One region of the Streptomyces sp. NPDC002156 genome, then DNA from elsewhere that is predicted to be linked to it. Evidence: predicted binding sites of a transcription regulator. Region 1 holds the regulator's gene; the other holds the start of a gene.
What was found. Region 1 encodes HrcA, which represses chaperone genes, less so after heat shock. Its sites were predicted from a motif close to TTNGCACTCNGNNNNNCNGAGTGCNAA; they were not measured.

Region 1 (15,789 bases):
GCCGAGGTCGCCGAGGGACGGTGGCTGAACGCGGCCAACGCCCGCTATCCGGCGGTGGTGCTGGGCTCGGCCGCCGCACAGCAACTCGGTGTGCACGACACCGGCGCGGAGGTCCAAGTCTGGCTCGGTGGACGCTGGTTCACGGTCGTCGGGATCCTGGCGTCCAACGAGTTGGTGCCCACCATGGACTCGGCGGCCCTGGTCGGCTGGCCCGTCGCCGAGGAGCTGCTCGGCTTCGACGGATACGCGACCACCGTGTACACGAGGGCCGTGCAGGGCTCCGTCGCCGACGTCCAGTCCGTGCTGGGCGCCACCGCCAACCCCGAGGACCCGTCCGCCGTCCAGGTCTCCCGGCCCTCCGACGCGATCGCCGCCAAGGAGGCCACCGACGAGACCCTCGCCGGGCTGCTGCTCGGGCTGGGCGCGGTCGCCCTGCTGGTCGGCGGGGTCGGTGTCGCCAACACCATGGTCATCTCGGTCCTGGAGCGCCGCTCCGAGATCGGGCTGCGCCGCTCGATGGGCGCGACCAAGGGGCAGATCCGTACGCAGTTCCTGTGCGAGTCGCTGCTGCTGTCGGCGCTGGGCGGCCTGGGCGGGCTGCTGCTCGGCATCGGTGTCACCGGCGGCTACGCCTCCTACCAGGGCTGGCCCGCCGTCGTACCCGCCTGGGCGATGGCCGGCGGGATCGCCGCGACGCTCGTCATCGGCGGCCTCGCGGGCTTCTACCCGGCGGTCCGGGCGGCCCGGCTGCCGCCCACGGAGGCGCTGGCGTCGGCGTGACGGGACAGCCATGAGGTGAGGGTCCCCCGGGCACCGGCACCGGGGGCCCTCGGCGCGTCACTCCTCCCGTACCTCTCCGCCCTCCCGTACCCGCAGCTCGTAGTGCAGCGTCGGTGTCCCCATCACCCTGTGGGCGAGCGGGACCAGGACGCCCTGGGTGACCGGGTACTTGCGGCGCAGCAGCTTCGCCGCGTGCCGGTCCTCCGGGCTGTCGTGGTCGAGCAGCCGGGCGCGGGCGGGGATCTCGGGGCCGGTCGGGGCGCCGCGCAGGGTGGAGGGGGCGATCTCCACCTCCGGGTTGTTGCGCAGGCGCTTGGTCTTCCAGGCGCTGCCGGGCGTACGGAAGTAGGCGTGGTCGCCTTCGACGGCGATATTGACCGGGGTGCCGACGCCGCTGCCGTCCTTCTTGTGGCTGGTGAGCAGGACGGCCCACTGCTTGACGAAAGGGGTGAGCCGGGGGCTGGGGCTGGGGCTCGGGCCTGTCGGAGTCGGAGTGCTCATACCTCCATCCATGCACCGGCCGCCCGGTTTGTCACCCTCGTGTGCGCCGTTCGACCCAGACCTCCAGGCCGTCCAGGATGCGCTGGAGACCGAACTCGAAGTGGTCGAAGCCGGGGGCGAAGGTGTCCTCGGAGAGGGTGGCGAGGACGGGGTAGCGGCCGGAGGCCATGGCCCGTTCCAGGACCGGGAGTTGGGCCCGCCAGAACTCCTGGTCCGTCAGGCCCGTACGGCGCTCGGCCTCCTGCTGGTGGACCTGGGCGCGGGCCGCCCCGACGACGTACCCGTCGACCATCACCACCGCCGAGACCAGCTCGGGGTCGGTCAGCCCCATCGGTTTGATGCGCGCGAGCACGCTCTCCATGCCGTCGAGGGAGCTGGGCCCGAGGACCGGGCGGGACTGGTTGACCTGGAGCAGCCAGGGGTGGCGGCGGTAGTGGGCGAGGGTGGAGCGGGCCATCGCCTCCAGGGTGGCGCGCCAGTCGCCGTCGCCCAGCTCCTCCGGGGCCGGGCGCTGGACGCGGTCCAGCATCAGGTCGAGCAGCTCGGCCTTGCCGGGGACGTACCGGTACAACGACATGGCGCCGGTGCCGAGTTCTGTGGCGACGCGGCGCATCGACAGGGCCTGGACGCCCTCGGTGTCCGCGATGCGCACGGCCGCCTCGACGATCCCGTCGAGGGTCAGACCCGGCTTGGGGCCACGGCTGGGACGGGGTCCGGTCGCCCACAGCAGTTCGAGGGTGCGCGCGATGTCACCACTGCCGCTGGTCTCCGTACCACCGCTGCCGCTCGTCATACGCCGAGCTTAGGACCCCGCGCGCATCGTTCGCACGCGAACTGGGTACGTCGTACGCGAAAACGAGTACGGTGTACTCAGTTCAAGACGGCAGGGGTGGGCGCGGGAAGACCGGGAGGGCGTCATGGACGACTGGGTGGTGCGGGCGGAGGGCCTGGAGAAGCGGTACGGCGAGAAACGCGCCCTCGACGGGTTCGACCTGCTCGTCCGCCAGGGCACGGTGCACGGACTGCTCGGCCCCAACGGCGCCGGCAAGACCACCGCCGTACGCATCCTGGCCACGCTGCTCCGGCTGGACGGCGGACAGGCGACGGTGGCCGGACTCGACGTGGCCACACAGGCGCGCCAGGTCCGCTCCCGGATCGGGCTCACCGGGCAGTACGCGGCGCTGGACGAGATCCTCACCGGCCGGCAGAACCTGGAGATGTTCGGACGGCTCTTCCACCTCGGCGGGAAGCGGGCGCGGTCGCGCGCCGCCGAACTCCTGGAACGCTTCGGTCTGGTGGCCGCCGCCGACAAGGGCGTCAAGGGCTACAGCGGCGGTATGCGGCGCCGTCTCGACCTCGCCGCCTCGATGATCCTCGCCCCCGCCGTCCTCTTCCTCGACGAGCCGACCACCGGGCTCGACCCGCGCGGCCGGATCGAAGTCTGGGACGCCGTACGGGCGTTGGTGGCCGACGGTACGACGGTGCTGCTCACCACGCAGTACCTGGAGGAGGCCGACCGGCTCGCCTCCCGCGTCACCGTCATCGACCAGGGGCGCGCGATCGCCGACGACACCCCCGACGGGCTGAAGCGGCGCGTCGGCGGCGACCGTATCGAGGTCGTCGTCGGGCAGCGGGACCGGATTCCCTGGGTGGTACGGGCAGTTGCCCAGGTTGCGGACAGCGAACCGGAGGTCGATCTGGACGGCCTGCGCGTCCACGCGCCGGTGACCGACCGGGTGGCCGCGCTCACCCATGTGGCCCGCACGCTCCAGGACTTCAGGGTCCCGGTCGAGGACATCGGGCTGCGCCGGCCGAGCCTCGACGACGTGTTCCTGCGCCTGACCGGCCGCCGTACGGAAGAGACGGAAGAGACGGAAGAGACGGACGATACGCCGGACGCCGAGGAGACGGCCGCGTGAGCGCGGTGGAGGCGCCCCGGACGGGCGGTGGTCGGCGCGGGGCCCGTCGCGGCGGCCGGAGCCATGGCCGGCTGTACTGGACGCTCGCCGACTGCTGGAACGTCGTACGCCGGGGCCTCACCCACTACAAGCGTCAACCCATCAGCATCCTCTGGCAGTTGGGCTTCCCGATCCTGTCCGTGCTGCTGTACGGCTATGTCTTCGGCAACGCGATCCAGGTGCCGGGCGGCGGGGACTACAAGGAGTTCCTGATGCCGGGGATGTTCGTGATGACGATGGCCCTCGGGTTCGTCACCACGGCGACGGTCGTCGTCTACGACTCCAGCAAGGGCGTCATCGACCGCTTCCGCTCCATGCCGATGGCCCCTTCGGCGGTGGTCGCCGGGCGCGGGGGAACGGACCTGATCGTGGCCTGCGCCGAGCTGGGCATCATGATGGTGACCGCGTACGGCATGGGCTGGCGGCCGGACGGCGGAATCGGCTTCGTGCAGGCCTTCGGGCTGCTGCTGTGGCTGCGGTTCGCGCTGATCTGGGTGGGGATCTGGCTCGGCCTGGTCGTGCCGAGCCCCGAACAGGCGGGCGGGCTGTTCGCGGTGGTCTTCCCGGTGACGATGGTCTCCAGCATCTATGTGTCGCCCCAGCTGATGCCCGACTGGCTGGGCCAGGTCGCCCTCTGGAATCCGATCTCGTCCACGGCCTCGGCCGCCCGCGAGCTGTTCGGGGCGCCGGGGGTGACCGGGAACTCGTGGGTGGAGCGGCACGCGCTGCTGATGGCGGGGGTGTGGCCGCTGATCCTGACGGTGGTGTTCCTGCCGTTGGCGGTGAGGAGGTTCAAGAGGCTGAGCCGGTGAGCTGATGAGCCGGTGGCGTCGTATGTGTCGTACGTCTTGACGTGGTGATGGTGTGTCAGTTTCCTGGAGGTGCGCGGTTTGTGGGAGCGCTCCCATATGTTCCGGGGCCGCGCCTCCCCGAAGGGAACGAGCGACATGTTCCGCAGCTTGCGAAGAGCGCTGTGTGCGATGGCCGCCGTGCTCCTCCTGCCCCTGGGGGCCGGCGCGCAGACGGCCCACGCGGCGGACGTCCGTGCGGCGGACGCCGGCGCCGGCTACTGGCACACCAGCGGACGCCAGATCCTGGACGCGGCCGGGCAGCCGGTCCGGATCGCCGGCATCAACTGGTTCGGCTTCGAGACCGCCAACTACGTGGTCCACGGCCTCTGGTCGCGCGACTACAAGAGCATGATCGACCAGATGAAGTCGCTCGGCTACAACACCATCCGGATGCCGTACAGCGACGACATCTTCAAGTCCTCCACGGTCCCCAACAGCATCGACTTCAGCAGCGGCAAGAACGCCGACCTGCAAGGCCTCAACTCCCTCCAGATCATGGACAGACTGGTGGCGTACGCCGGTCAGAGCGGCCTCAAGGTCATCCTGGACCGGCATCGGCCGGACGCGGCCGGGCAGTCGGCGCTCTGGTACACGTCGGCGGTGCCCGAGTCGACATGGATCGCCAACTTGCGGACGCTGGCGGCGCGTTACTCCGGCCAGGACGCGGTCATCGGCATCGACCTGCACAACGAGCCGCACGATCCGGCATGTTGGGGCTGCGGTGACACGACGAGGGACTGGCGACTGGCGGCACAGCGGGCGGGCAACGCCGTGCTGTCGGTCAATCCGCAGCTGCTCGTCTTCGTGGAGGGCGTGCAGACGTACAACGGGGTCTCCGGCTGGTGGGGCGGCAACCTGATGGGGGTCGCGCAGTACCCGGTGCAGCTGGATGTGGCGAACCGGGTGGTGTACTCGGCCCACGACTACGCGACGAGCGTGGCCCAGCAGAGCTGGTTCAGCGACCCGACGTTCCCCGCCAACATGCCGGGCATCTGGGACAGGTACTGGGGCTACATCTTCAAGCAGAACATCGCGCCGGTGTGGGTGGGGGAGTTCGGCACGACGCTGGCATCGACGGTGGACCAGCGCTGGCTGGCCGCACTGGTCGACTACCTGCGCCCGACCTCGACGTACGGCTCGGACTCCTTCCACTGGACGTTCTGGTCCTGGAACCCCAACTCCGGCGACACGGGCGGAATCCTGAAGGACGACTGGTCGACGGTCGACACGGTGAAGGACGGCTACCTGACGAGCGTGAAGGCGCCCGGGTTCCCCGGGAACGGTGGCGGCGGAGGGGGCGGTGGCGGTGGCGGCAGTACGGCGACCTGCGCCGCCTCCTACACGGTCAGCAGCGACTGGGGCGGCGGATTCAACGCCGAGGTGAAGGTGACCAACACGGGAACGGTCGCCCTCAAGTCCTGGCAGGTGACGTGGACTTGGAGCGGCTCACAGACGGTCACAAGCATGTGGAACGCGACGTACACGCAGACCGGAGCGACGGTGACGGCTGTGAACGCGGCTCACAACGGGAGTGTGGCGGTGGGGGGTTCGACGAGTCTCGGCTTCGGGGGAGCGCCGGGGGGTGGGGGTGTGCCGGCAGTGAGCTGTACGGCGACGTGAGGGCGTGAGGGGCTGCGGGCATGAGATGGGGGCGTCCGGTGTTCGCCGGACGCCCCCATCGACGTATGCGGAGTGAGGCACCTTGCGAAGCCTGGCCCTCCTGCCGAAGGCCCATCTGCATCTCCATCTGGAAGGCGCGATGCGTCCTGCCACGCTCGCGGAGCTGTCGGGCGAGCATGGTGGACAACAGCCGTCCGGCTCACGCGACTTCAAGTCGTTCGACGACTTCACGTCCTTGTACAGCCTCGCCGCGAGGCTGGTGCGTGAGGGCCCGCGGGAGAACCTTCTGCGGCTGGTGCGCGAGGTCGTCGAGGACGCCGCCGCGGACGGAGCGGTGTGGATCGAGCCGCATGTGAACCCCCTGACCTACGAGGAGGATCCGGACGCCGCACTCGACCTGCTGGACATGGTCATCGACGAGGGCCGTCGTACCGCTGCCCGGCTGGGTATCGGCTTCGGCGTCCTGGTGTTCGCCCGGCGCAACGCGGACCCTTCGCAGGCCGTCGCGACCGCCCACCTCGCAACCCGGCGGGCAGACAACGGGGTCGTCTCCTTCGGCCTGGCGGGAGATGAGGCTCGGTTCGCACCGGAGCCGTTCGCCGAGGCATTCGCCATCGCCCGTGATGCCGGGCTGATTTCCGCTCCACACGCAGGGGAACTCGCCGGTCCGGCCGGCGTGCGCGCCGCACTCGACGTGCTCGGCGCGCGACGGATAGCCCACGGCGTACGGGCGGTCGAGGACCCGGCTCTCGTCGCCCGCCTGGCTGCGGAAGGCGTGGTCCTCGATGTCTGCCCCACCTCCAACGTCGCCCTCGGCGTCGTGGATTCCCTGTCCGACCACCCCCTCCCGCTTCTGCTGCAAGCCGGCGTGCGGTGCACCCTCAACGCCGACGACCCGCTGCTTTTCGGCCCCGGGCTGCTGGAGGAGTACGAGACAGCCCGCACGGCGTTCGCCCTCACCGACCCCCAACTCGCCGCGATAGCCCGCACCTCGGTCGAATCCTCCGGTGCGCCGCGCGCGATGGTGGAGGACGCGATCGCGCTCATCGGTGAATGGTTGGCCCAAGACTGTGCGGTGGTCAGGTGATCTTGGTGAAGCCGCCTTCGGGGAGTGGTTCGACCATGGCATTGCCTGCTGGGGTGGTTGCCGCGTCGAGGGCAGAAAGAGGAAAGGGGCGCCGGTACTCACCGGGCGCCCCCATCTTCGTACGGCCTGAGGTGTTACAGCTTCTCGATCACGTAGTCGATGCACTTCGTCAGTGCCTCGACGTCCGTCGGGGCGATCGCCGGGAACATCGCCACGCGGAGCTGGTTGCGGCCGAGCTTGCGGTAGGGCTCCGTGTCGACGATGCCGTTGGCGCGCAGGACCTTGGCGACGGCGGCGGCGTCGATGTCGTCCGTGAAGTCGATCGTGCCGATGACCTGCGAGCGCTTGGCCGGGTCGGTGACGAACGGCGTCGCGTGCTTGGAGTCCTCGGCCCAGGAGTACAGGCGGGTCGAGGAGTCCTTGGTGCGGGCTGTCGCCCAGTCCAGGCCGCCCTGGCCGTTGATCCACTCCAGCTGCTCGTTGAGGAGGAACAGGGTGGCGAGGGCCGGGGTGTTGTACGTCTGGTTCTTGCGGGAGTTGTCGATCGCCGTGGGGAGCGAGAAGAACTCCGGGATGTGGCGTCCGCTCGCGTGGATGCGCTCGGCGCGCTCGATCGCGGCCGGGGAGAACGCGGCGAGCCAGAGGCCGCCGTCCGCCGCGAAGGACTTCTGCGGGGCGAAGTAGTAGACGTCGGTCTCGGCGATGTCGACGGGCAGACCGCCGGCGCCGGACGTGGCGTCCACGAGGACGAGGGAGCCCTCGTCGGCACCCGCGACGCGCTTGACCGGGGCGGCGACACCGGTGGACGTCTCGTTGTGCGTGTACGCGTAGACGTCGACGCCCGCCTCGGCCTCCGGGTCCGGGTGGGTGCCCGGGTCGGAGGAGATGACGGTCGGGTCGGCGAGCCAGGGGGCGAGCTTGGCGGCCTTCGCGAACTTCGAGCTGAACTCACCGAAGGTGAGGTGTTGCGACTTGTTCTCGATCAGGCCGTGCGTCGCGACGTCCCAGAACGCGGTCGAGCCGCCGTTGCCGAGGATCACCTCGTAGCCCTCGGGGAGGGAGAACAGGTCCCGGATGCCCTCGCGCACCTTGCCGACCAGGTTCTTGACCGGGGCCTGGCGGTGGGAGGTACCGAGGAGGGAGCTGCCGGTCGCGGCGAGGGCGTCCAGCGCCTCCGTCCGCACCTTGGAGGGGCCCGCGCCGAAGCGTCCGTCGGCGGGCTTGATGTCAGCGGGGATCTGGATGTCAGCCACGGGCGCGAGCCTATCGGCTCCGCGAAACGTGGGTGAAACGTCGTCCGTCGGATGAGACGGGGGCCGTCGGACGAGGCGGGGGGCCGTCGGGCGAGGCGGGGGCCGTCGGACCAGGCGGCGGGTCAATCCGTACGGGTGCTGTCCGTGTCGTCGGGGTCGACGTCCCGCGCCCGGTCGCTCATCTGGTCCCAGAAGCGGCGCATGCCGGCGACGGGCACCTTGCGCTGCCAGGGGGCTTCGCGGCGGAAGCGGAGGGCAGCCCATGCCCAGGGCTGCCACTTCTTCAGCAGGTCGCGCTGGTGCAGGCAGAAGACCTCGCTGAACTCCATCCGCAGGCTCTCCACCTTGGCCGGGTAGGGGCACATCTTCATCCGGCAGTCGTCCGTGCAGTTGGATCCGGGCTGCGACGCGCGTTCCGCGCCCCGGACGGGGTTCAGCCGGGTGCGGTCCTTGCGCAGGCAGGACGGCATCCGGGCCGGCTCGCGGGAACGGAGCTCCAGCCTGCGGAACGTGTCCTTCGGCCGGTAGGACCGTTCGCCGAGCACCAGCAGCAGCAGTACGTCCGCGAGCAGCTGCTGTGCCGTGGGATCCAGGGTGCTCCACCCGGTGGACGGCGGGATCCACAGGTTGTGGGCCCGCTGCTCCCCGGGCAGCCCGACCTCCGTGCCGATGCAGGAGGCCAGGGCCGCCTCGTCGATCCACAGGAACCGTTCGGGCCGCCGGGTCTGCAGAGCGCGGACCGCCAGCTTCGCGGCACCCTCGACCAGCGGGTGCTCCGCCCGGTTTCCGTCGCCCTGCGACAGCCACTCCCTCACCTGGCCCCTCGGGTCCGCCCCATGGCCGCGGATCGGCTGGGCGGCGTTGACGTCGTCGGGCAGGCTCCACAGGGTCAGGGCGTGCAGAAGCGTCAGGCGCGTGTACCAGAACGTGCTCTGGTTCAGCAGCTCCTGGGCCTGTTTGACGAGGAACTCGCGGGCCTTCTGGTTGGGCCGGGAGCCGGGCCGCCGGTTGGCGGCGTACTTGAACCCCTGGGCCAGCGCCGATCCCAGACCGATGGGGGCGCCGGGACCGTCGTGCCGGATCCTGGCGTCGGTCGTCTCCCCTGCTTCCCCGGTCGCCATCCGAACCCAGTTGTCCAGGTCGTCGCGAGGGCTGGCGAGGTGGCGGGACATCATGGAGGAGTCGACGAGCAGCGGGAGCAGCCAGGCACGCATGGTGTTGCAGGCCCAGTTCCCCTTCTCCGCCAGGGCCTCCTCCTCGGCGTACCGGCGATCCCGTCGCTCCCTCTCTTCCCGCAGGTCCCGCTGCGACCTGAGGTCGTTCGTGTCCGCCTCCCCGAGGAAAAAGTCCGTGGGCTCCAGGGGCTCCATGGGGTCCATGGGCTCCATCGCCTGGCTGTCGCACTCGCGTTGGGTCACGAGAGACGCACAGGCCCGGGAGAGTCTGTCGCACAGCGCCTGATACGCCGGTTCGCCACCCGCCCCTATCTCCTTGACGAGCGCCTCGCGCACCCGGCGGTCCGTCTCCTTGCGGCCGATCTCGAACAGGACGCCGTAGGGCGGGTACGCCGGGTGCTCGTGCCCGGAGTTGTGGCTCTGGGCGGCGGCCACCCGGCGTACCGCCGTTCCGCACTGCTTCACCAGGGCGAGCTTCGCCTCGCGGAGCCTGGTGGGGTCCTCGTTCTGGCCGAGACGGTTCCAGTCCTTCGAGATCTCCGAGATGAGTTCGTACTGGCTCGGGGCGGTCCGGACGCTGTCGATCTCCACGGCGGCGCCGTAGATCTCGAGCGCCCTCAGCCGCGGACCGCCGCGCTCGTCGGGCTCGCCGTTACCGGTCGCCGGGAGCTGTCCGGCCACCTTCTGGGCGCGTTCCGCGTACGTCAGCAGGTTCTCGGCCTGCTTCTGCAGCAGCCCGCACATCGTGTTCACGGGGCACGGCCGCTTGCGCTCCGCGGAGCCGCCGCAGGTGCACCTCCCGTTCTGCGACCGGGAGTACAGCGTGAGAGCGATGAGGAGTTCCCGTCCGCCCCGCCGCAGAGCGCGGGCGATGTGTGCGTCCGGGTGTGCGTCCGGGTGTGTATGCGGCGGACTGCCGGTCGCCGGGTTCTCGAACATCCTGTCGAGGAAGCGGGATCCGAGATAGGCCTGCACGATGCTGTGCTGGAAACGGACCTTGTCGCCGTTCTCGTGGACCAGGCCCATCCGGGTGCCCCAGGTCGCGGCGATCCGGGCGTCCACCCTGGGGCCCAGCAACCAGTCGGCGCCGGCCTGCGTTCCCCGGCAGGGGTGTTCCTTGCCCTGCCCGCAGGCGCCGCCCTTGTGGCCGTACTCCTTCGGCGACCACCGCAGGTCCGCCATCCGGTCGTCCAGTTTCCGCGCGGCGCGCTTGTTCCACGGTTCGTCCGAGGTGAGTTCCCCGAGTTCGACGTCGGCGCTGTCCGAGGCCAGGCCGATGCACGCCAACGCGGAGATGTACTCCACCACCGCCAGCCTCGTGTCGTGGTCGATGGGGAGTTCGGGGTGGACGTCCCCGTCGACCAGCGCGTGGATCCACGTCTCCATGAGCTCCGCCCGCAACGTCCAGCTGTCATGGAGCTGGAGGTCCGGACTCCCGCCCCCGGTCCACAGGGGTTCCAGCAGGTCCTTGCTGTGCAGATCCTTGGCGATCTTCAGGTAGATGGGGGATTCCGCCATGTTGGCGGCTTCCACGATCCGGTCGAGCAGGGTCTGATCGGAGCGCCAGCTGCCGCTGCGGGCGATGTAGCACAGGGCCGCCTCGTTGCTCAGCGGCTCCAGTTCCGAGACGGCCGCCTGCATCGCGCGCAGCGGTTCGTGCGGCCGCGAGGCGATGACCAGCGGCAGGCCCTCCTGGCCGGCCCTGCGTATCGCGTCGCGGATCAGATTGTCGCGTCGGCCGCGCATGTGGTCCTGGCCGAACGCCTCCTCCAGACCGTCCGCGAGGACCACGATCCGGTCGGCTCGCTGCCTGAGCCACCGCCAGATCCGGTCGATCTCGCCGTCCGACCGTACCTTCGACCGGACGATGTCGCGGAAACGCGCAAGCGCCATCTCGTCGAAGTCCAGCGGCTCGTCACCCTGGGCGTCGCGCAGCCGTATCGGGATGGGTACGGCCCCCACGGCCGCGAGTTTCTGGGCGAGCCGGACCAGCAACGCCGTCTTGCCGACACCGACGCCCCCGACGACGACATGAGGCCGTCGGACCTTCTTGTCACCCAGGTTCTTCATGATGGCGTTGCAGAGCTGGTCCCGCCCGACCACCTCGTCCATCAGACTGCCCGCGGTCTCCACCAGGCGGCTGGGCTCGTGCCTGGCCTGGTACGTGCAGTACCGGCGGACGTGCCAGAGCCGCCAGGAGAGGAAGAGGAGGGTTGAGGCGGCGACGAGGAGTACTGGCATTGCCACGCCGGTGACTGCGTCGCATGCGGCGGCGTTGTCGTTGTTCTTGCACAGGTTGGGTCCGAAGTTATCCACCACCGGCGCCTTGTAGACGAGCTCCAGCACCGCGACGAAGAACCACGCGAGCAGCCCCGCGGTCAACAGGGAGACGACCGCGACCAGCACGGTCGTCCACGGTGGATTCCACCACCGTCTGGCGTGTGTGACGCCGCGGTGGACCAGCCATCGGGTGCGGAGGTGCCAGAAGACGGCGACGAACGGGCGTCGGCCGTGGGCCCACAGTTCCCGGAGTGGGCCTCCCTCCGCCGGGCCTGTGACGATCTTGACCTTGCGCTGGTGGGGTGCGTGTCCCATTGACCACCACTCCGTCGGCTCCGCCGGGATCGGCCGGGGGCCGACGCTTCCGGGTACGGGGTGTAGAGGTGGAGGGATCCCTGCATCCAGTTCACCAGCCCCTGCCTGGCCTCGCCACTTGGATTCGCCCCTGCCGCCCCTACCCGTCCCTCCCCCAGAGGGGGGACCCCCAAGGGGCTGACTACCCAGCCCGTCCGGCGTTTGAGGACAAGGGGGGTCTGGGGGCGCGGCCCCCAGGGATGGGACGGGTAGGGGCGGCGGGGGCGAGACAAACCCCCGGCACCCACCCCTCAGCGCCCGTTGAACGCATCCTTCAACCGCGAGAACAACCCCTGCTGCCCAGGCTGGAACTGCCCAGTAGGCCGTTCCTCCCCGCGCAGCTGCGCCAGCTCCCGCAGCAACCGCTCCTGCTCAGGATCAAGCTTCGAAGGAGTCATGACCTCGACATGCACGATGAGATCACCCCGACCCCCACCCCGAAGATGAGTAACCCCCCGCCCGTGCAGCGGAATCGACTGCCCGGACTGCGTGCCCGGACGGATGTCGACCTCCTCCAGCCCGTCGAGCGTCTCCAACGGCACCTTGGTGCCAAGGGACGCCGCCGTCATCGGCAGAGTCACCGTGCAGTGCAGATCGTCCCCACGCCGCTGGAACTGCGAGTGCGGCAGCTCATGGATCTCGACGTACAGGTCACCGGCGGGACCACCACCGGGCCCCACCTCACCCTCACCGGCGAGCTGGATCCTCGTACCGTTGTCGACACCCGCGGGGATCTTCACGGTCAGCGTCCGACGCGACCGCACCCGGCCATCGCCCGCGCACTCGGGGCACGGCGTCGGGACGACGGTCCCGAACCCCTGGCACTGCGGGCAGGGCCGCGAGGTCATGACCTGGCCCAGGAAGGACCGGGTCACCTGCGACACCTCACCCCGCCCGCGACACATGTCACAGGTCTGGGCAGAGGTCCCAGGAGCCGCACCCTCACCGCTACAGGTACCGCACACCACGGCCGTATCGACCTGGATGTCTTTAGTAGTACCGAAAGCAGCTTCATCGAGCTCGATGTCGAGCCGGATCATCGCGTCCTGGCCGCGCCGCGTACGCGACCTCGGCCCACGCTGGGACGCCGTTCCGAAGAACGCGTCCATGATGTCCGAGAAGTTCCCGAAGCCACCGGCGCCGAAGCCGCCCGCGCCTCCGCCGCCCGCCTGGGACAGCGGATCACCGCCGAGGTCGTAGACCTGCTTCTTCTGCGGGTCCGACAACACCTCGTACGCGGCGTTGATCTCCTTGAACCGCTCCTGCGTCTTCGGATCGGGGTTGACGTCCGGGTGCAGCTCGCGGGCGAGCCTCCTGAACGCCTTCTTGATCTCGTCCTGGGACGCGTCGCGGCGCACGCCGAGTACGGCGTAGTAGTCCGTGGCCACTTACGACTCCGCCAGGATCTGTCCGACGTACCGTGCCACTGCGCGTACCGCTCCCATCGTTCCCGGGTAGTCCATGCGGGTCGGTCCGACCACGCCGAGCTTGGCGACTGCCTCGCCGCCCGAACCGTAGCCGACCGACACGACGGACGTGGAGTTGAGTCCCTCGTATTTGTTCTCGTGACCGATTCGTACGGTCATGCTCGAATCCCCGGCCTCACCAAGGAGTTTGAGAAGTACGACCTGTTCCTCCAGAGCTTCGAGGACCGGCCGGATAGTGAGGGGAAAGTCATGTCCGAAGCGGGTCAGATTGGCGGTTCCGCCGATCATCAGCCGCTCCTCGGCCTCCTCGACGAGCGTCTCCAGGAGAGTGGAGAGCACCGTCGCGACCGTACCCCGGTCCTCCACCTCGAAGGCGTCCGGGAGGTCCTGCACGAGCTGCGGCACGTCCGCGAAGCGGCGGCCCGCGACCCGGCTGTTGAGCCGCGCGCGTAGATCCGCCAGAGACGTCTCCCCGAAAGGCGCGGGGCAGTCGATCATCCGCTGCTCCACGCGGCCGGTGTCCGTGATCAGTACGAGCATCACGCGCGCGGGAGCGAGCGAGAGCAGCTCCACATGCCGCACGGTCGACCGGGTGAGCGAGGGGTACTGCACGACGGCAACTTGCCGCGTGAGCTGCGCAAGCAACCGAACAGTCCGCCCCACCACATCATCGAGATCGACAGCCCCATCCAGGAAGTTCTGGATGGCACGCCGCTCGGGAGCGCTCATCGGCTTGACGCCGGCGAGCTTGTCGACGAAGAGCCGGTAGCCCTTCTCGGTCGGGATGCGCCCGGCACTGGTGTGCGGCTGGGCGATGAAACCCTCGTCCTCCAGCGCCGCCATGTCGTTGCGGACGGTCGCCGGGGAGACCCCGAGGTTGTGCCGCTCGGTGAGAGCCTTGGACCCGACCGGTTCCTCGGTGCCGACATAGTCCTGGACGATGGCGCGCAACACTTCGAGCCTGCGTTCACTGAGCATCGCGCACACCTCCAACTGCTGTCGTCCCCTGAGTGCCTGGGCCGTCCCTGGCACTCTTCGTGTGCGAGTGCCAGAGTTCCCCGGCCCAGTGTACGGCTGTCGGGTACGCCCCCGGCAAGGGCGGCCTGCGCCGATCTGCCGACGTGTACCGACCTGTCCTGCGATGTCGTGTCCGCGGCAACCCGGTCCTGGCGACCGCTTCCTCCCCGTCCCGCTAGCGTCGCCGCATGAAGGTGACTTGGGAAGAGCCGGGGTGGCACGACCTGGGCTGGGAGCGCCTGGCGGCCGGGGTGGGCAGACGCCGGCTGCCGGTCTGGGACTGCACGGTGGGGCTGGTCGCGGGGGCGGGCGGCGCACTGCTGATCGACGCGGGATCGAGCCTCGCGGAGGGCGCGACCCTACGCCTGGAGGCCCAGAAACTGGCCGGCCGCCGTGTGGACTTTCTCGCACTGACGCACGTCCACTTCGACCATGTTTTCGGGGCGGCGGCGTTCGCGGGTGCACATGTCCTGGCGGCAGAAGGCACCGGGAACGAATTCGAGAAAGTGGGGCGCGAGGCGTTGTGCGCGGACGCCGTACGCAACGGTCTGGACGCCCGTGCGGCGGAGGAGGCGGCGGACACCCTGGTGGTCCCGCACGAGGAGGTCGGGGGAACCCTGACAGTTGCCCTGCGCAACGGCCCGGAGGTACTCCTGGTGAACGCCGGCCCCGGCCACACCCAGGGCGACCTGGTGGCCGTCGTACCGGGCGACCCGACCGTGGTCTTCTGCGGTGACCTGGTCGAGGAGTCGGGCGAGCCCCAGGCGGGCCCCGACGCCGTACCGTCGCACTGGCCCGCGGCCCTGGACCGCCTCCTGGCCCTGGGCGGCGAGGACGCGCTGTACGTACCCGGTCACGGAGCGGTGGTGGACGCGGCGTTCGTGCGGGCCCAACGGGACGCCCTGGCAACCCGTTTCGGCGTGTCGCGGCGGGGAGTGGACTGACGACTCGGGAGCTTCTCCTATCGTCATCCGAATGCGCCAGTACTCTCCGGACCTGACCCCACCGTGGAAGAAGCCCAAGCCCGTACCGCAGGTACCGGCGGAGCCCGGCCTGGTGGTCGAGGAGCCGGGTACGGGTTTCTGCGGGGCGGTGATCCGCTGCGAGGCGGGCACGGTCACCCTGGAGGACCGCTTCGGCAAACACCGGGTGTTCCCGCTGGAGCCGCGCGGGTTCCTGCTGGAGGGCAGGGTGGTGACGCTGGTACGCCCGTCCGGCGCGGCCCCCGCGACTCAGGCATCCTCCCGCACGGCCTCCGGCTCGATCGCGGTCCCCGGTGCACGCGCGCGCGTGGCCCGCGCCGGGCGTATCTACGTCGAGGGGCGGCACGACGCGGAACTCGTCGAGAAGGTGTGGGGCGACGATCTGCGCATCGAGGGCGTGGTCGTGGAGTACCTGGAGGGCGTGGACGACCTCCCCGCGATCGTGGCCGAATTCGACCCCGGCCCGGACGCCCGCCTGGGCATCCTGGTGGACCACCTGGTCC
Region 2 (15,789 bases), on a different contig from region 1:
TGGCCTGGGGCTCGACGGGCGAACAGGCGACGATCGCCGCCATCGCCCACGAACTCGACGCGACCCCCACCCAGATCGCCCTGGCCTGGCTTCTCCACCGCTCCCCGGCGATCCTTCCGATCCCGGGCACGGCAAGGATCCCGCACCTGGAGGAGAACGTGGCGGCGGCCCGGGTCGAACTGACTCCGACACACATGGAGAGCCTGGACGGCCTCGCGGAGAACCCCGAGCCCTGAAACCAGAGCCCGGTAGTCTCCCGCGTGGCCAGGGTCAGGCCCCGGTCGAGTTCTTCGCGTACGGAGACTCCGCCTCGGCCCCCAGCGCAGCCACGGAAGCCGACGCAGGTTCCCCCTCGCTGAGGCCGAACCGCCCATGCACAGCCCGCAGGAACCCGGGCGCGTACCAGGCCGAGCGGCCGAGCAGTCGCATCGCCGCAGGGACAAGAACCCCCCGTACAGCCACAGCGTCGATGAGAATCGCCAGCCCACTCCCCAGGCCGAACATCTGCATGAAGCTGATCTTGGACGTGCCGAAGGCGAAGAAGCTCACGGCGAGGAGGCAGGCCGCCGCGGTGACGATACGGCCGGTGTGCCCGAGGCCGTTGGCCACGGCGGACTCGTTGTCCTCGCCGAGGTCGTGGAGCTCCTTGATCCGGCTGGTGACGAACACCTCGTAGTCCATCGACAGGCCGAAGGCGATGCAGAACATCAGCACGGTCATCGACACCTCCATCGGCTGCGCCGAGAAACCGAGCAGCGAGGAGAAGTGCCCGTCCTGGAAGATCCAGGTCATGACGCCGAGGGTCGCGCCCAGGCTGATCACGTTGAGGAGCAGGGCCCGCAGGGGCTGGACCACGCTCCCCGTGAACAGGAAGAGCAGGACGAAGGTGGTGAGGGCGACCAGGGCCACGGCCATCGGGAGCCGACCGCTGATGGAGTCCTTGGAGTCGACCAGTACGGCGTCGACGCCGCCCACCAGAGGGTCGGACCCGGCGGGCGGCTCGATCGCCCGCACCTCACGAACCAGGTCCTGCGCCTCGTCCGACCGAGGCACCAGGTCGCTCACCACGCTGATCCGTTGTGCGCCGGGCCGCCCGAGGGCGGAGCCGGCGGACCCGGACTCCGTAGCGGACCGCTGTCCATCCGCATAGCTACCGACACTCGTGTCGACCCGCACGACACCCTCAAGCCCGGACAGTTCGGCCGCGTACGCGCTCAGGGGAACCTCGGCGACCGGCCCGTCGACGACGACATGAAGGGCCGACTCGTCGTTGCCGTTGAAGTTCTCGCGCAGGGCCACGGAGACCTGGCGGCTCTCGGCGCCCGCAGGCAGGACGCGTTCGTCCGGGGTGCCGAAGGTGATCCCCAGCAGCGGACTCGCCGCCACCAACAGGACCGCCAGCACGGGCAGCGCGGTGAGCGCGGGCCGCCGCATGACCGTACGGGCCAGCCGTCCCCACATGGAAGTACGGGACGTACGAGCGGTCGCGCGCCCCTGCTTCAGCCACGGCAACGGCAGCCGCCCGCTGTTGACCCGGTGCCCCAGGACCACGAACAGCGCCGGCATCACGAACAGCGTGCTGACGGCCGCGACGGCGACGACGCCGACCCCGGCGTAGCCGAACGAGCGGAGGAAGTACTGCGGGAACACCAGGAGCGCGGCGAGCGCGGCGGCGACGGTCGCGGCGGAGAACGCGACCGTACGGCCCGCGGTGTGCACCGTCCGGCGTACCGCGTCGTCCACGCTCGCCCCCGTCGCGAGCTGCTCCCGGAACCGGCTGATCATCAGCAGGGCGTAGTCGATGCCCAGGCCGAGGCCCAGCGCCGTGGTGAGGTTGGTCGCCGAGACGGAGACGTCGGTGACGCTCCCGAGGAGCGAGAGCTGGGCGAACGAGCCCAGGATGGCGATGACCGCGATGACGAGCGGCAGCAGGGCCGCGACCACACTGCCGAAGACGAACAGGAGCAGTACGAGGGTCAGCGGCACGGCGATGGCCTCGGCGAGGACGAGATCGTCGACGACCTGCTTCGACATGTCACCGCCGACAGCGGCGCCGCCTCCGGCCCGGACGGTGAGTGCGTCCTCGTACGTCCCGGTGTAGGCGTCGATGAGGGCGCGGGCGTTCTCCTGCTGCTCGGTCTCGTCGCCCTTCACATGGGCGAGCACGATGGCCTCGCGGCCGTCCCGGGAGCGGAGATCAGCGATGCCGGTGTCCGTGTCCCAGTACGAGACGACGTTCGCGAGGCTCTTCTCCGCCCGCAGGTCGGCCACGAGTTCCCGGCCGCTCCGCGTGGCGGCCGAGGCATCGACACGCCCGTCCGAGGCCCGGACCAGCAGGACCAGGTTCGTCTCGCCGCCGAACTTCTCGTCGATGACCTTCGCGGCCCGGGTGGACTGGGAGGCCGGGTCGTCGAAGCCGCCCCCGAGCAGCTTGCCGAACGCGCCGGCGCCCAGGACACCCATGAGGGCCGTGGCCACGACGGCGACGACGAGGACCAGCCGGGACCGGCGGATCGCCAGCTCGGCTATGCGGTCGAACATGACCGTTCTCCTTTGACAGGAAGGGAGTTGAGAGCGAGGGAAGGGAGTTGACTGGCGCGCCACAGACGAAGTTAGCGGGAGGCAAAAAGATTTGGCAGTGTTAGATTTTCTTCATGCCCGCACACACCGACCCCGCAACGGCCCCGCCCTCCCTGCGAGAGCGGCGCCGGGCCGCAGCAGCCCGGGAGATCCTGGACGCCGCCGAGGTCCACCTCACCGAGCACGGCCCGCACGCGCTCTCCCTGCGCGCGGTCGCCCGGAGCCTGGGCATGACCGTGCAGGCGCTCTACCACTACTTCCCGAGCCGGGACGCCCTGGTCACGGCGCTGATCACCAAGGCGTACGACGACCTGGCCGACGCCGTACAGACCGCCGTCGACACCGGCGCGACCGAGCCGGACGGCTCACCGCTACCGGGCACGGTGGTGGCGGCCGAGGGCTACCGTCGATGGGCCCTCGACAACCCCGAGCGGTTCCAGCTCCTCTACGGAACGCCGTTGCGGTACTACGAGGCCCCCCAGGACGGCCCGACCACCCAGGCGGTCCGCCGGATGGCCGCGACCTTCCAGCGCGAGCTGTTCGGCGGATTCACCACGGAACAGCTCGCCGCGGCCGACGTCCCCCCGCTCTCACCGGCGCTCCGGGCACACCTGGAACACATGCCGGCGGACAGCCCGGAAACAACCGTGCCACCCGCCGCGACCGCCCTCTTCCTCAGCGCGTGGGGACACCTGCACGGCATGGTCATCCTCCAGGTGTTCGGCCACACCGACTTCCTCGGCGACCACGAGGCCGAGCTCTTCCGCATGGCGATGCGGAACATGCTCCAGGAGATCCACGCCAGGATCCCCGCGCTCAAACCTTGATCCACACGACCGGGTGAACCACGGCCCTCATCCGAGGAAAGTGCCGGACCACCGCGCGTTGATCATCAATGCTGCCGGTGTCCGATTCCGTCCTTTCCGCAGGAGACAGTCCTTGAACGTCCGCCGCGTCCTCACCACCGCCCTCGCCGCCATCACCCCCCTGACCAGCGCCCTGCTGCTCGCCGTCGCCGCACCGGCGGCCACCGCCGCCGCGAACCCCTGCGGGTTCTACGAGACGGGCAGCGACGCGTACTACAACCACTGCACGGGCGACGGCTCCCGCATCATCATCGAGGTGGAGGTCTTCGGCCCGAACTACGAGAAGTGCGTGGGCCCCGGCGACACCTGGCTCGGCAGCAGCAGCAAGATCGACGGCGCCCACTACGTCGGCCGCCTCTGCTGACCCGACGTGACATGACGTGATCCGGGCGGGGCGAATCGCCCCGCCCGCCTCAGGGCAACCGCCCCTCCCGATTCACCCGCCGCACCCGCGCCCGCAGCACGTCTCCCGGCGCCGCCTCCTCCAACGCCTCCGGCGGACAGTCCCACTCGCGCCCACCGCCCACGGGCCGCAGCTGCACGTACCCGCCCTCGCGCCCCATGACCTCGCCGATGCGCCCGTCGCGCACATCAAGGGCGTACGACACGTCACTCACGTCTCGTCGCCACCCGCGGCCACGCCCTCCAGCACGGCGGCCAGCCGCGTCGCCGTACGGACGTTGCAGCGCCCGAGGAGCACCAGCGCGAAGGGCTCGTCGCTCGCACCGCTCACGGGGTCGACGCCCAGCGACGGCAGGGCGACGCCGACGCCTTTCAAGGCCGCCCGCAATCGCACCACGATTTCCTCGGTCGACAGCAGCTCCATCGCGCCCGTTCCTCTCCACTCTGAGTGTTCGCGTTCTCCACACAGCGTGGCGGGCGGGTGTCTAACCTGGCCAGAGCCGGAGTCCCAACAACCACATGTGTGAGAGCGGGAGTTGCCATGGCAGGACCGAAGGACCTAGACCCGGCCTCCTCACCCCGGGCCTTTCTGGGCGCCGAGTTGCGCCACGCCCGAGAGGCGGCCGGGCTGAGTCAGGAGCAACTGGGTTCACCGCTCTTCGTGAGCGGTTCGTTCATCGGCCAACTGGAGGCCGGTACACGGCGGATGATGCACGAATACGCCGTCCAGTTCGACAAGATGCTGGACACCAAGGACTTCTTCGAGCGCAACTGCGCCGCGCTCGCCAAGTCGAAGTACCCCGAGAACTTCACGGAGGCAGCGGAAGCGGAGGCGATCGCGACGACGATCAGGCACTACCTCCCGCTGCTGATCCCTGGCCTGCTGCAAACGCCGGAATACGCGGCGGAACTGTTCCGCACCTACCGGCCGCTGGCCCCGGAATCCGAGATCGAGGAACTGGTGGCGATGCGCATGGAACGCACCCACGTCCTCGACGATCCAACAACCCCCTTGTTTTGGGGGATCCTGGACGAAGCAGCGCTCCGTCGGCCGGTCGGCGGAGCAGCAACGATGGCGAAGGCTCTTCGCCATGTGGCGGACATGGCACGCCGTCACCGGATCATCGTGCAGGTGCTGCCGTTCAGCGCCGGAGCACATGCCGGGATGGGTGGCTCCCTGAAGCTCATGGAGTTCGCGGACGCGCCCCCGCTCTGCTTCATCGAGGGGATGGACACAGGGAAGCTGATGGACGACCCGGCCAAGATCGCCCGCCACAGCCTCACGTTCAGCCTCCTCCAGGCGGCGGCACTCTCGCCTCAGGATTCACTGGCCCTCATCGAGGCCGTGGCGCAGGATTACGAGCATGAAGAACAGCCATGAGTACGACCTGAGTTCGGCCACCTGGTACAAGTCGACGTACAGCGCAGGAGACGGCGCCGACTGCCTCGAAGTCGCCGCCGGCCACCCCACCCTCGTCCCCGTCAGGGACTCCAAAAACCCCCAGGGCCCGAAGCTCGCGTTCCGGACGGAGTCCTGGGAGGCGTTCGTCGAGAACCTCAAGCACGCCTGACCTCCCGCCGCCCCGAAGCTCAAACGGCGAGCCCCGAGCCCTCTTTCTGAGGAATGGGAGGCGGGCCTCAACCCGCCCTCCCACCCCGCGTGTTGACTTGACGCGTTCGGCTTGCCACGCAGAGTCACGAGGGGCTAGCGTTCCGAGACAGCAAACAAAAACGACCCCCGCCAGGTGCAGCGAACACCTGACAGAGGTCTAACCGTCGAGATCCCAGTGTTTAAGGAAACGATCCCAGTGGCTGAAGCCAAGCCTAGCCCTGCCGTCCTGCCCGCGCACGCGACCCCGCCCCACCCGATGGCCAATCCGGGCTACGGCAAACGCGACGCCCCCGACCAACGCCCCCGCACGAACCACGACTTCGCGCATCTCCCGCCCCGCGAGGCCGCGGTGGCCGCGTACATCGACCGACTGCCGAGCGGGGCCGACGTCAGTGTGAAGACGCTGGCCAAGCACCTCCCGTACGGCCAATGCGCCCTCCGCACAGCCCTCAACAACCTCCAGCGGACAGGCCACCTACGCCGGGGCCGCGAACACCTGACCGGCACCGGAAGCCAACTCTGGATCACCCGAACGTGGTTCACGCGCACGGCACGAGGCGACGACTGGTGGGCGACGTTCACACGGGGAGACGTACCGAAGGAGTCACCGGAGAGACAGGGCCGCCCGACCCGCTCCCGCGCGTTCATCCTGCTCGTCGCCCTCACTCGTAGCACCCCCATCCTGTCCCTCTCCGAGGCGGACTGCGCGTCGCTGGCCCCGCTGGTCGCGGAGTGGTTCGAGCGAGGCGCGAACGAGGAGTCCGTACGACACGCCCTGACCGCCGGCCTGCCGACCCCGGTCCACCACCCACTCGCCCTGATCCGCAAACGCCTCACCAGCAAGATGCCCCCGCAACCCGCCGCCGTACGGCCACCACTGCGGATGCTGGAGTGCGCGAAGTGCGGGGTGCCGGGGCGGGCGGAGGCGCTGCCAGGCGGCATCTGCGGCACCTGCCGGGGCGAGGCCCCGCCCTGTCCCGCCTCGCCCCTGTCCGCCTCCGCGATCCACTCCCGCGCGGCCGATATCCGCGCAGAGATGTCCCGACGCCGCGAAAAGAGCCGTACGTGACCCGAACGCACCCGCACGTTCCGCAGATGCCGCTCGACGACTTCGAGGACCTGGCCCGCGGGGCGCCCGAGACCGTCTGGCTGGAGTTCGTCCGGGGCAGGGTGGAGGTGAAGCCGCGACCGGCCGGTATGGACGGCGAGATCCTAATGTCGGTGCTGAGCCACTTCACGCTGGAAGACAGGCTCTGGGATGCGTATCCGTACACCGGGCTGCGCACAGAAGCCTCGCTGGCAGGCCGGTATCTGCCCGACGCCCTGTTCCTGCCGAGGGATCACCGTCCGGGCCTCAGCCACTGGGCAAGTCCGGACGATGTCTCGGCGGTCGTGGAAATCGTCCACCGCGCCTCGGGCAAAGACCATCGCGACCACGACGCCAAGCGCGTCGGCTACGCGTCCGCCGCCATCCCCGTCCACGTCCTCGTCGACCGCGACGACAACACCATCACCGTCTTCAGCAAGCCCAAGGACGGTCGCTACCAGCTCGCCGCCTCGTGCCCTTGGGGGACGACCGTCCAGCTCCCCTCCCCGGTGGACATCGCGCTGAACACCGAGAGGCTCAAGAGGTACACGACCGCTCCAACGGTCCGCAGGCACACGACCGGGGCACCATGGCGGGAAGGAGGCGAGCCCACCGTAACGGGATCCCCTGCCTGAAGGCGGGGGCTTTCAGCCCGACCGGCTGATGGCCCGCTGTTACCAGCACCAGCCAACTGATATGGAGGTGACCGAAGTTGGCTACGTTCCACGCAGGACAGAAGACCCACCCATCTGTGCTTCCTCAGCAGTTGGCTCTGGAATTCGAGTCAGCAGACAACCCCGGGATCAGGGACGAAACGGGGCTCGGACGCCGTAGGGCATCCGGTGTGGGACATGTGCGAGGGGAGATCACCGGCAGTGCACCTGCTGCCGGTGGCGTCACCCCGGACCATCAGGTCCGGGAGCCCGGCCGTGAGGCCGACCCCGCCGTGTTCGTCCTGGACAAGCACGGCACGCCATTACAGCCCACCAGCCCCGCCAGGGCCCACCAGCCCCGCCAGGGCCCGCAAGCTCCTGGTATCCGGCCGTGCGGTCGTCGCTCGGCACACACCGTTCGTGATCCGTCTGAAGGACCGCACCGCCGACGCCTCGGAGGTCGACGGTGTCGAGCTGGGCATCGACCCCGGCTCCAAGCACACCGGCCTGGCTGTGTTCACCGCCCTGGATGGTGAGCGCCGGGGCCGGTTCGCGGTCCAGCTCGACCACCGGGGCGCCGCGATCCGCACGAAGCTGAAGCAGAGAGCCGCCTACCGGCGGGGACGGCGTACCCGCAACCTGCGCTACCGCGCGCCCCGCTTCCGCAACCGCACCCGCCCGAAGGGATGGCTGCCGCCGTCGCTCCAGCACCGTGTCGACACCACCATGTCGTGGACCGGCCGCCTCGCCCGCTGGGCACCAGTCCGGAGGGTCCACGTCGAGCGCGTCGCATTCGACACCCACGCCATCAGTGCCGGGAAGCCACTGGAAGGAGCCGAGTACCAGCACGGCACCCTGCACGGCACGGAGGTCCGCGAGTACCTCCTCGCGAAGTTCGGCCGCGCCTGCTCCTACTGCGGCGCGATAGGAGTGCCGCTGAACATCGACCACATCCGGCCCCGCAGCCGTGGCGGGTCCGACCGGGTCTCCAACCTGACCCTCGCGTGCATCCCCTGCAACCAGGCCAAGGACAACCGGCCCGTCGAGGATTTCACCCCCGAGCGGGCCGCCGACATCCTGAAGCGCGCGAAGGCCCCCCTCCGGGACGCCGCCGCTGTCAACACCACCCGGTGGGCCCTGTGGCAGGCTCTGGACGCACGATTGCCCACCCGGACCGCCAGTGGCGGGCGGACGAAGTGGAACCGCGTCCGGTGCGCACTGCCCAAGACCCACACCCTCGACGCCCTGGCCGTCGGTGACCTCGACACCATCACCGCATGGCCGCGCACCGTCCTGGTCGTCAAAGCCACCGGACGCGGCACCTACGCCCGAACCCGCGCCGACAAGCACGGTTTCCCCCGCCTGCGCCTGCCCCGCACCAAACAGGTCTTCGGCTACGCCACCGGCGACCTCGTCCGGGCCGTCGTCCCGTCGGGAAAGAACGCGGGCACCCATACCGGCCGCGTCGCCGTCCGATCCTCCGGCAGCTTCGCAGTCCGCACCGCCAGCGGCCTCTACACCACCCGGTACAAGTACTTCCGTCTGCTCCAGCGGGCCGACGGCTACGCCTACTCCACACAACCCGAAGGCGGGCCGAGCGATGCGCCCTGACACCTCAGAGCACCACTCGGGCCCTGGCGGCCCTCCTGCACTTCCGTTTCCTCCCCAGCTGAAGCAGGGGGTTTCCACGAAGGGGCTCCGATGACCTTTGGCACCAGGCGCCCGCAGATGTCCCGAGAGGACTTCGAAGAGCTGGCCGGTAAGGCCCCCGAAAACGTACAGCTCGAATTCCTCGATGGACGGCTGTACGTCAAGGGCGATCACATCGAGGTCGAGGACTTCGAGGAGCTCGCCCGTAGGGCTCCCGAGGGCGTGAAGCTCGAACTCATCGACGGAAAGCTAGAGGTCAAGCCGTTGCCGGACAACCGCCACAGGGCCATTGTGGTGTGGCTCATTCGGCTGTTCATGCAACTGCGCCCCGAACTGGCCATGTTCCACGAACAGGACCTCAAGATCGGCGCCTACCGCAAGGGGAACGCCACGGCGGACGCCGCGTTGGCACCGTTGGATCACTTCATCGCCGAGGACAAGACCTGGGCCTCCCCGGAGGGTGTCCTCATGGTCGTAGAAGTCACCTCCCACTACCGCGACACCGACCGACGAGACCGCATCGTCAAGGTGCGCGGCTACGCGGAGGCAGGCATCCCGGTCTATCTGCTGATCGACCGGGACAACGACACCCTGGTCGTGTACAGCGAACCGAAGAACGGGACCTACCAGCAGCACCCTTCGTACCCGTACGGAGCCGTGGTCGAACTCCCCGCCCCCGTGAACGTCACCCTCAACACCGAGAAGCTCAAGGACTACGCCGACTGACCCCCGCGCATACCCGACACCTCACCGATCCACGTCACAAAGTCCCCCGGATCCTGATCCGCCCCATGCCCCGCGTCCCAGTAGTACGACGTGTCGACGTCGTCCCCCAGCTGCTCCAGCCGTGCGTGCAGGTTGCCCGCGACCGTGTGGGACGTGTCCGTGTCATTTGTGCCGAGGCGGATCCACCAGTGCTTGGAGCGCTTGGCGTTGGCCTTGTCGGCGAGGTGGTGCATCGGGTTCATCAGGGCGAGCTTCTCGGGGATGTCCGCGTCGAGGCGGGCACTGTCGCCGTTCTCGTGGCGGAGGCTCCAGAGGGTGAAGTGACGGGCCCGGGTGGTCCCCGTACCGAAGAGGTTGTTCTCGGGGCTGGCCATGTCGAAGGTGTCGAAGGAGGGCACGTTCTTCTTCCGCGCGCCCACGTGGGTGAGGAAGTCCGCCCAGGTGAAGCGGGCCTTGCCCCCGGACCAGGTGATGAACGGGTTAGCGGCCAGGTAGGCCGCGCGGGCCTCCTCCGACAGGGCCGTCAGGTACCTCGTCGCCGACGGTTCCATGAATGTCTTGAGGAGGTAGTCGTCGAGGTTGCGGGCCGTGAGCCTGCCGTATCCCTTCACCCGCAGGCCCAGCGACGCCACATGCTCGCCGTACGCCGTCCTCAGCTCGTTCGAGAGGGTCTGGTCCACCTGTGCTCCGCTGGCCAGCGGATTCGTCCCCCAGCACCACTCGTACGCCATGTCCGCGTGTTCGAGGTCCGTGATCGGACACCACGCCCCGGTCCCGAAGATCGCGTCGCTCGCGTCGGCCGCCCCGATCGCCTCCAGGTACGGCTCGTACAGCGGGCTGTCCCCGGACGCGCCCAGCAGTGACGACAACGCCCCGCCCGCGCTGACGCCCGACGAGAAGATCCGGTTCACGTTCCCGGGCACCCGGCCCTTGTTGGACTTCAAGTACCGTACGGCGGCCTTGAGATCGACGATCGCGGCGGGCGCGACACCGTAGTAGACGCCCGTCGTCGCGTCGACGAGGGTACGGCCCCGCGCACCCGGTTCCACGACCACGTACCCGGCGGCCAGCGCGAGCGCCTGGCGGGTGGTGGTGCCGCCCATTCCGGTGGCGGTGATCCCGGTCTTGGCCGACACCGAGGACGGCATGTAGCCGCCCACCGCATTGGCGAGGAGGATCGGCGCCCCGCTCGCGTCGACCGCCGCGCCGTCGATCCTCACCGGCTCGCAGACGTTCAGGGACTGGTACACCGCGTCGACCGGGTTCGCCACGTAGGAGGCGACCTTGTAGAAGCGGTAGACCACCTCGTGGGCGGTACCGGTGGTGTCGGTGACGGTCACCGTCTGCTCGGTGTGGGCGGCCGGGTCGAAGACGAGGGACGCGGACGCGGCTACGTCTGCCGCGGTCCCGGTACCGGTCGCGGCACGGGCCCCGAATGCGGGTATCGCAACTGCTGCGGCGGTGAGCCCCATCACCACTGACCTGCGCTTCATCGCTGTCTCCTGTCTTCGCGGCTCGTTCGGACGCCGCACAGTTCAACAGCCGTTTCTTAAGGTCTTCTGTGTGTTTCCGGTGACGGGGGAGGCGGGTGGCCGACAAGCGGCCAGCAAAGCGAACCAATCGCCCACAAAATTGTCAGCAATTTTGGCGGAATCTTGCGGACGGTATCGGACCGTCTCCGCGGGCGACCGGTTCACCCTGCCGGGCGGGCCCGAATCAGCTCAGCGAACCCAACGCCGCCGCGTCGTACGCCTTCAGCTCACCGGTCCGACCCTCCAGCACCTTCGCCGCCCACTCGGGGTCCTGAAGCAGCGCGCGGCCGACCGCGACCAGGTCGAACTCCTCGTTCTCCAGGCGGTCCAGGAGGTCGTCGATGCTCTTGAGCGGCGCACCCTCGCCCGCGAAGCCCCGCATGAAGTCGCCGTCCAGGCCGACCGAGCCGACGGTGACGGTCGGCCTGCCGGTGAGCTTCTTCGTCCAGCCGGCCAGGTTGAGGTCGGAGCCGTCGAACTCCGGGAGCCAGTAGCGGCGTGTGGAGGCGTGGAAGGCGTCGACGCCGGCCGCCGCGAGCGGGGTCAGGATCGACTCCAGCTCCTCGGGGGTCCCGGCGATGCGGGCGTCGTAGAGGGCGCCCTTCCACTGGGAGTACCGGAAGATGATCGGGAAGGTCGCGGACACCGCCTCGCGTACGGCGGCCACGATCTCCGCCGCGAACTTCGTACGGGCGACCGGGTCACCCCCGTACGCGTCCGTGCGGCGGTTGGTGCCGGCCCACAGGAACTGGTCGATCAGGTAGCCGTGGGCGCCGTGCAGTTCGACCCCGTCGAAGCCGATGCGCTCGGCGGCCACCGCGGCCTCGACGAACGCGTCGATGACGTCGTCCAGGTCGTCCTGCGTCATCGCCTTGCCGCCGGTACCGGGGGTGCCGTCCAGCCGCAGCCCGGACGGGCCGACGGGCGGGGCGTCGGCGTACGGGGGCTGCCCGGCCTCCCTGGTCATGCCGATGTGCCACAGCTGCGGCACGATCTTCCCGCCGGCCGCGTGCACGGCCTCGGCGACCTTCGCCCACCCCGCGAGCTGCTCCTCGCCGTGGAAACGGGGGATGCTGTCGCTCTGCCCGGCGGAGTCGTGCCCGACGTACGTGCCCTCGGTGACGATCAGACCGACGCCCGCCCCGGCCCGACGCGAGTAGTACGAGGCCACGTCGTCGCCGGGCACACCCCCGGGCGAGAAGCTGCGCGTCATCGGCGCCATCACGATCCGGTTCGACACGGTCAGACCGTTGATCGCGAGGGGCCGGGAGAGGATCTGGGCCGCGCGGGAGGTGTGGGTGGAGGCGGGGGCTGTCACGTGGGGGCTCCTAGGGGAGGGGACAGGAAACGAGCGGAGGTGCGGTTGACGCACACGGCTGTGCCTGTGTGCATGCATGTGCATCAACTACGGCGGTCCTGTCCGCCATTCCGGCCCGCCGGGGGCGTCGGCTGTGATCCCGGCCACTGCGTCCGCAAACGCCCGAGGGCGGCACCCCTCTTGAAGAAGGGTGCCGCCCTCGAACTCGTACGCGATGAACTGCCGATCCCCTGAAGGATCAGAAGTCCATGTCACCGCCCGGCATGCCGCCGCCGGCCGGCGCGGACGCCTTCTCCGGCTTGTCGGCGATGACGGCCTCGGTGGTGAGGAAGAGCGCGGCGATGGACGCCGCGTTCTGCAGCGCGGAGCGCGTCACCTTCGCCGGGTCGATGATGCCCTCGGCGATCATGTCGACGTACTCACCGGTCGCGGCGTTGAGGCCGTGACCGACGGGAAGGTTGCGCACCTTCTCGACGATGACGCCGCCCTCGAGGCCACCGTTGACGGCGATCTGCTTGAGCGGGGCCTCCAGGGCGAGCCGCACGGCGTTCGCGCCGGTCGCCTCGTCACCCGTCAGCTCCAGCTTCTCGAAGACCGAGGAGGCCTGGAGCAGGGCCACGCCACCACCGGCGACGATGCCCTCCTCGACGGCCGCCTTCGCGTTGCGAACGGCGTCCTCGATGCGGTGCTTGCGCTCCTTGAGCTCGACCTCGGTCGCGGCACCGGCCTTGATGACGGCCACGCCGCCCGCGAGCTTCGCCAGGCGCTCCTGGAGCTTCTCGCGGTCGTAGTCCGAGTCGCTGTTCTCGATCTCGGCGCGGATCTGGTTGACCCGGCCGGCGACCTGGTCGGCGGAGCCGCCGCCGTCGACGATCGTCGTCTCGTCCTTGGTGATGACGACCTTGCGCGCCCGGCCCAGGAGGTCCAGGGAGGTGTTCTCGAGCTTGAGACCGACCTCCTCGGAGATGACCTCGCCACCCGTGAGGATCGCGATGTCGTTCAGCATCGCCTTGCGGCGGTCGCCGAAGCCCGGGGCCTTGACCGCGACGGACTTGAAGGTCCCGCGGATCTTGTTGACGACCAGGGTCGAGAGGGCCTCGCCCTCCACGTCCTCGGCGATGATCAGCAGCGGCTTGCCCGACTGCATGACCTTCTCCAGGAGCGGGAGCAGGTCCTTGACCGAGGAGATCTTGGAGTTGGCGATGAGGATGTAGGGGTCCTCGAGCGACGCCTCCATGCGCTCCATGTCGGTCGCGAAGTACGCCGAGATGTAGCCCTTGTCGAAGCGCATGCCCTCGGTGAGCTCAAGCTCCAGACCGAAGGTCTGCGACTCCTCGACGGTGATGACGCCTTCCTTGCCGACCTTGTCCATCGCCTCGGCGATGAGCTCGCCGATCTGCGTGTCGGCGGCGGAGATGGAGGCGGTCGAAGCGATCTGCTCCTTGGTCTCGACCTCCTTGGCCTGGTCGAGCAGCGCACCGGAGACGGCCTCGACGGCCTTCTCGATACCGCGCTTCAGGGCCATCGGGTTCGCACCCGCGGCCACGTTGCGCAGGCCTTCCTTGACCAGCGCCTGGGCGAGGACGGTCGCGGTCGTCGTGCCGTCGCCGGCTACGTCGTCCGTCTTCTTCGCGACTTCCTTGACCAGCTCGGCGCCGATCTTCTCGTACGGGTCCTCAAGCTCGATCTCCTTGGCGATGGAAACACCATCGTTGGTGATCGTGGGGGCGCCCCACTTCTTCTCGAGGACGACGTTGCGGCCCTTGGGGCCGAGCGTCACCTTGACGGCGTCCGCGAGCTGGTTCATGCCGCGCTCGAGGCCGCGCCGTGCCTCCTCGTCGAACGCGATGATCTTGGCCATGTGAAGTGGTCCTCCCGGACTGGGGTGGATTGCTCCGGACCGCGTTGGCGCCCGCGACGGACGGCCAGCCTGCCCCGATGGTTCCTTGCACCACCTGGCCTGCGGGCCTCACCGACCCGGTCCTTCGTTATCACTCTCACCTTCAGAGTGCTAACGCCAATGATTAGCACTCGCCCCTGTCGAGTGCAAGCGGCTCTCGAAGATCCGCAGGTGAACAGGGGGACGCCCAGGCACGCCGAAGGGCTCGTACCCCGTGAGGTCCCACGGGGTACGAGCCCTTCGAATCCTTCGATGAAGGAAGAAGAACGTCGCTGCGGTGCGCCGGCGCGTGCTTCAGCTGGTCGCCAGACGGACCATGTCCGCCTGCGGCCCCTTCTGGCCCTGCGAGATCTCGAAATCGACCCGCTGACCTTCCTCGAGGGTGCGGTAGCCGTCCATCTGAATCGCGCTGTAGTGGACGAAAACATCCGCACCACCGTCGACCGCGATGAAGCCGTACCCCTTCTCCGCGTTGAACCACTTGACGGTGCCCTGAGCCATGCCTAACTCCCCTATTACTGGCCCTTGCACGGATCCGCACTTCGCGGATCCGGGTCAGACCTCACCCCCCCAACCGGTGGGAGTGTGCGCCGGAACGCGTCGACCGCGGCCGAATGTATCTGTCCAACTGCCCTCTGCAACAGGTCAATCGGACGAGAAATCCGGGCACACCAGGTCATGGAATATGCGGAGAATTCACGCGAATTCAGGGCAAGTCGGGCCCCACAAAGGGAGCAAAAAACGCAAAAGGCCTGCACACTTTGGCTACTTCTCAATGGGTGCGCGGCAGGAATTCATACTCGTGCGGCAGGCGAAGTGGTGCGGCTTCCCCAACTGTACCCCGCTCAACCATACAGAATTGCCCCCTCCGCTTCTCTCACGGAGGGGGCAATTCGATGAACTCTCGGTAATCAAAGTTACCGACGGTTACTACTACCGAGTATCAGCCGCCTGCGACCGCGGGAATGATCGACACACCCGCACCGTCCGGCGTCGCCGTCTCCAGCCCCTGCTCGAACCGGACGTCGTCGTCATTGACGTACACATTGACGAACCGCCGCAGCTTGCCCTGATCGTCGAGCACCCGGGCGGCGATCCCCGTGTGGTTCTTCTCCAGATCAGCGATGACCTCGGCGAGAGTCCCACCTTCGGCGGTCACCTCGGCCTGGCCTCCGGTGTACGTGCGCAGGATGGTGGGGATGCGGACGCTAACGCTCATGACTTTCGACCTCCGGTCAGTGGGGCCCCCTGAAGGGGCGCGGGGAACTGCGCGACCAGCCCCCACAGGCCCGCAGACGAACAACGACCTCTTACCTCTTAAGAAGCAAGCCCAGCTTCCCGGAACGACTCAAGACTGGGCCGAATCGTCGCAGTGAGCCCGGTGTCGGCCACGGCATCCAACGTCTTGAGCCCATCCCCGGTGTTGAGCACGACGGTCGTGAGAGTCGGGTCCAGCAAGCCAT

Region 2: a site for HrcA is predicted at 14,415-14,441, ahead of groL (chaperonin GroEL). Genes of this name have one in related genera too.

Annotation. Positions count from the first base shown of each region.
Region 1 covers NZ_JBSFDA010000113.1:16,691-32,479, forward strand. The annotation lists gene ACWCRB_RS34050 (ABC transporter permease) at 1-780, shown strand, start outside; gene ACWCRB_RS34055 (PPOX class F420-dependent oxidoreductase) at 838-1,281, opposite strand; gene ACWCRB_RS34060 (TetR/AcrR family transcriptional regulator) at 1,313-2,074, opposite strand; gene ACWCRB_RS34065 (ATP-binding cassette domain-containing protein) at 2,199-3,200, shown strand; gene ACWCRB_RS34070 (ABC transporter permease) at 3,206-4,051, shown strand; gene ACWCRB_RS34075 (cellulase family glycosylhydrolase) at 4,187-5,710, shown strand; gene add (adenosine deaminase) at 5,793-6,797, shown strand; gene serC (phosphoserine transaminase) at 6,932-8,050, opposite strand; gene ACWCRB_RS34090 (NACHT domain-containing protein) at 8,173-11,820, opposite strand; gene dnaJ (molecular chaperone DnaJ) at 12,111-13,247, opposite strand; gene hrcA (heat-inducible transcriptional repressor HrcA) at 13,248-14,264, opposite strand; gene ACWCRB_RS34105 (MBL fold metallo-hydrolase) at 14,492-15,247, shown strand; gene ACWCRB_RS34110 (DUF3097 domain-containing protein) at 15,279-15,789, shown strand, end outside.
Region 2 covers NZ_JBSFDA010000131.1:8,256-24,044, forward strand. The annotation lists gene ACWCRB_RS36530 (aldo/keto reductase) at 1-236, shown strand, start outside; gene ACWCRB_RS36535 (MMPL family transporter) at 271-2,541, opposite strand; gene ACWCRB_RS36540 (TetR/AcrR family transcriptional regulator) at 2,655-3,407, shown strand; gene ACWCRB_RS36545 (DUF6355 family natural product biosynthesis protein) at 3,520-3,810, shown strand; gene ACWCRB_RS36550 (hypothetical protein) at 3,860-4,063, opposite strand; gene ACWCRB_RS36555 (hypothetical protein) at 4,060-4,272, opposite strand; gene ACWCRB_RS36560 (helix-turn-helix domain-containing protein) at 4,390-5,229, shown strand; gene ACWCRB_RS36565 (DUF397 domain-containing protein) at 5,213-5,419, shown strand; gene ACWCRB_RS36570 (hypothetical protein) at 5,717-6,529, shown strand; gene ACWCRB_RS36575 (Uma2 family endonuclease) at 6,526-7,182, shown strand; gene iscB (RNA-guided endonuclease IscB) at 7,399-8,811, shown strand; gene ACWCRB_RS36585 (Uma2 family endonuclease) at 8,902-9,576, shown strand; gene ACWCRB_RS36590 (subtype B tannase) at 9,564-11,069, opposite strand; gene ACWCRB_RS36595 (NADH:flavin oxidoreductase) at 11,293-12,426, opposite strand; gene groL (chaperonin GroEL) at 12,665-14,287, opposite strand; gene ACWCRB_RS36605 (cold-shock protein) at 14,621-14,827, opposite strand; gene ACWCRB_RS36610 (MoaD/ThiS family protein) at 15,270-15,545, opposite strand; gene thrC (threonine synthase) at 15,644-15,789, opposite strand, start outside.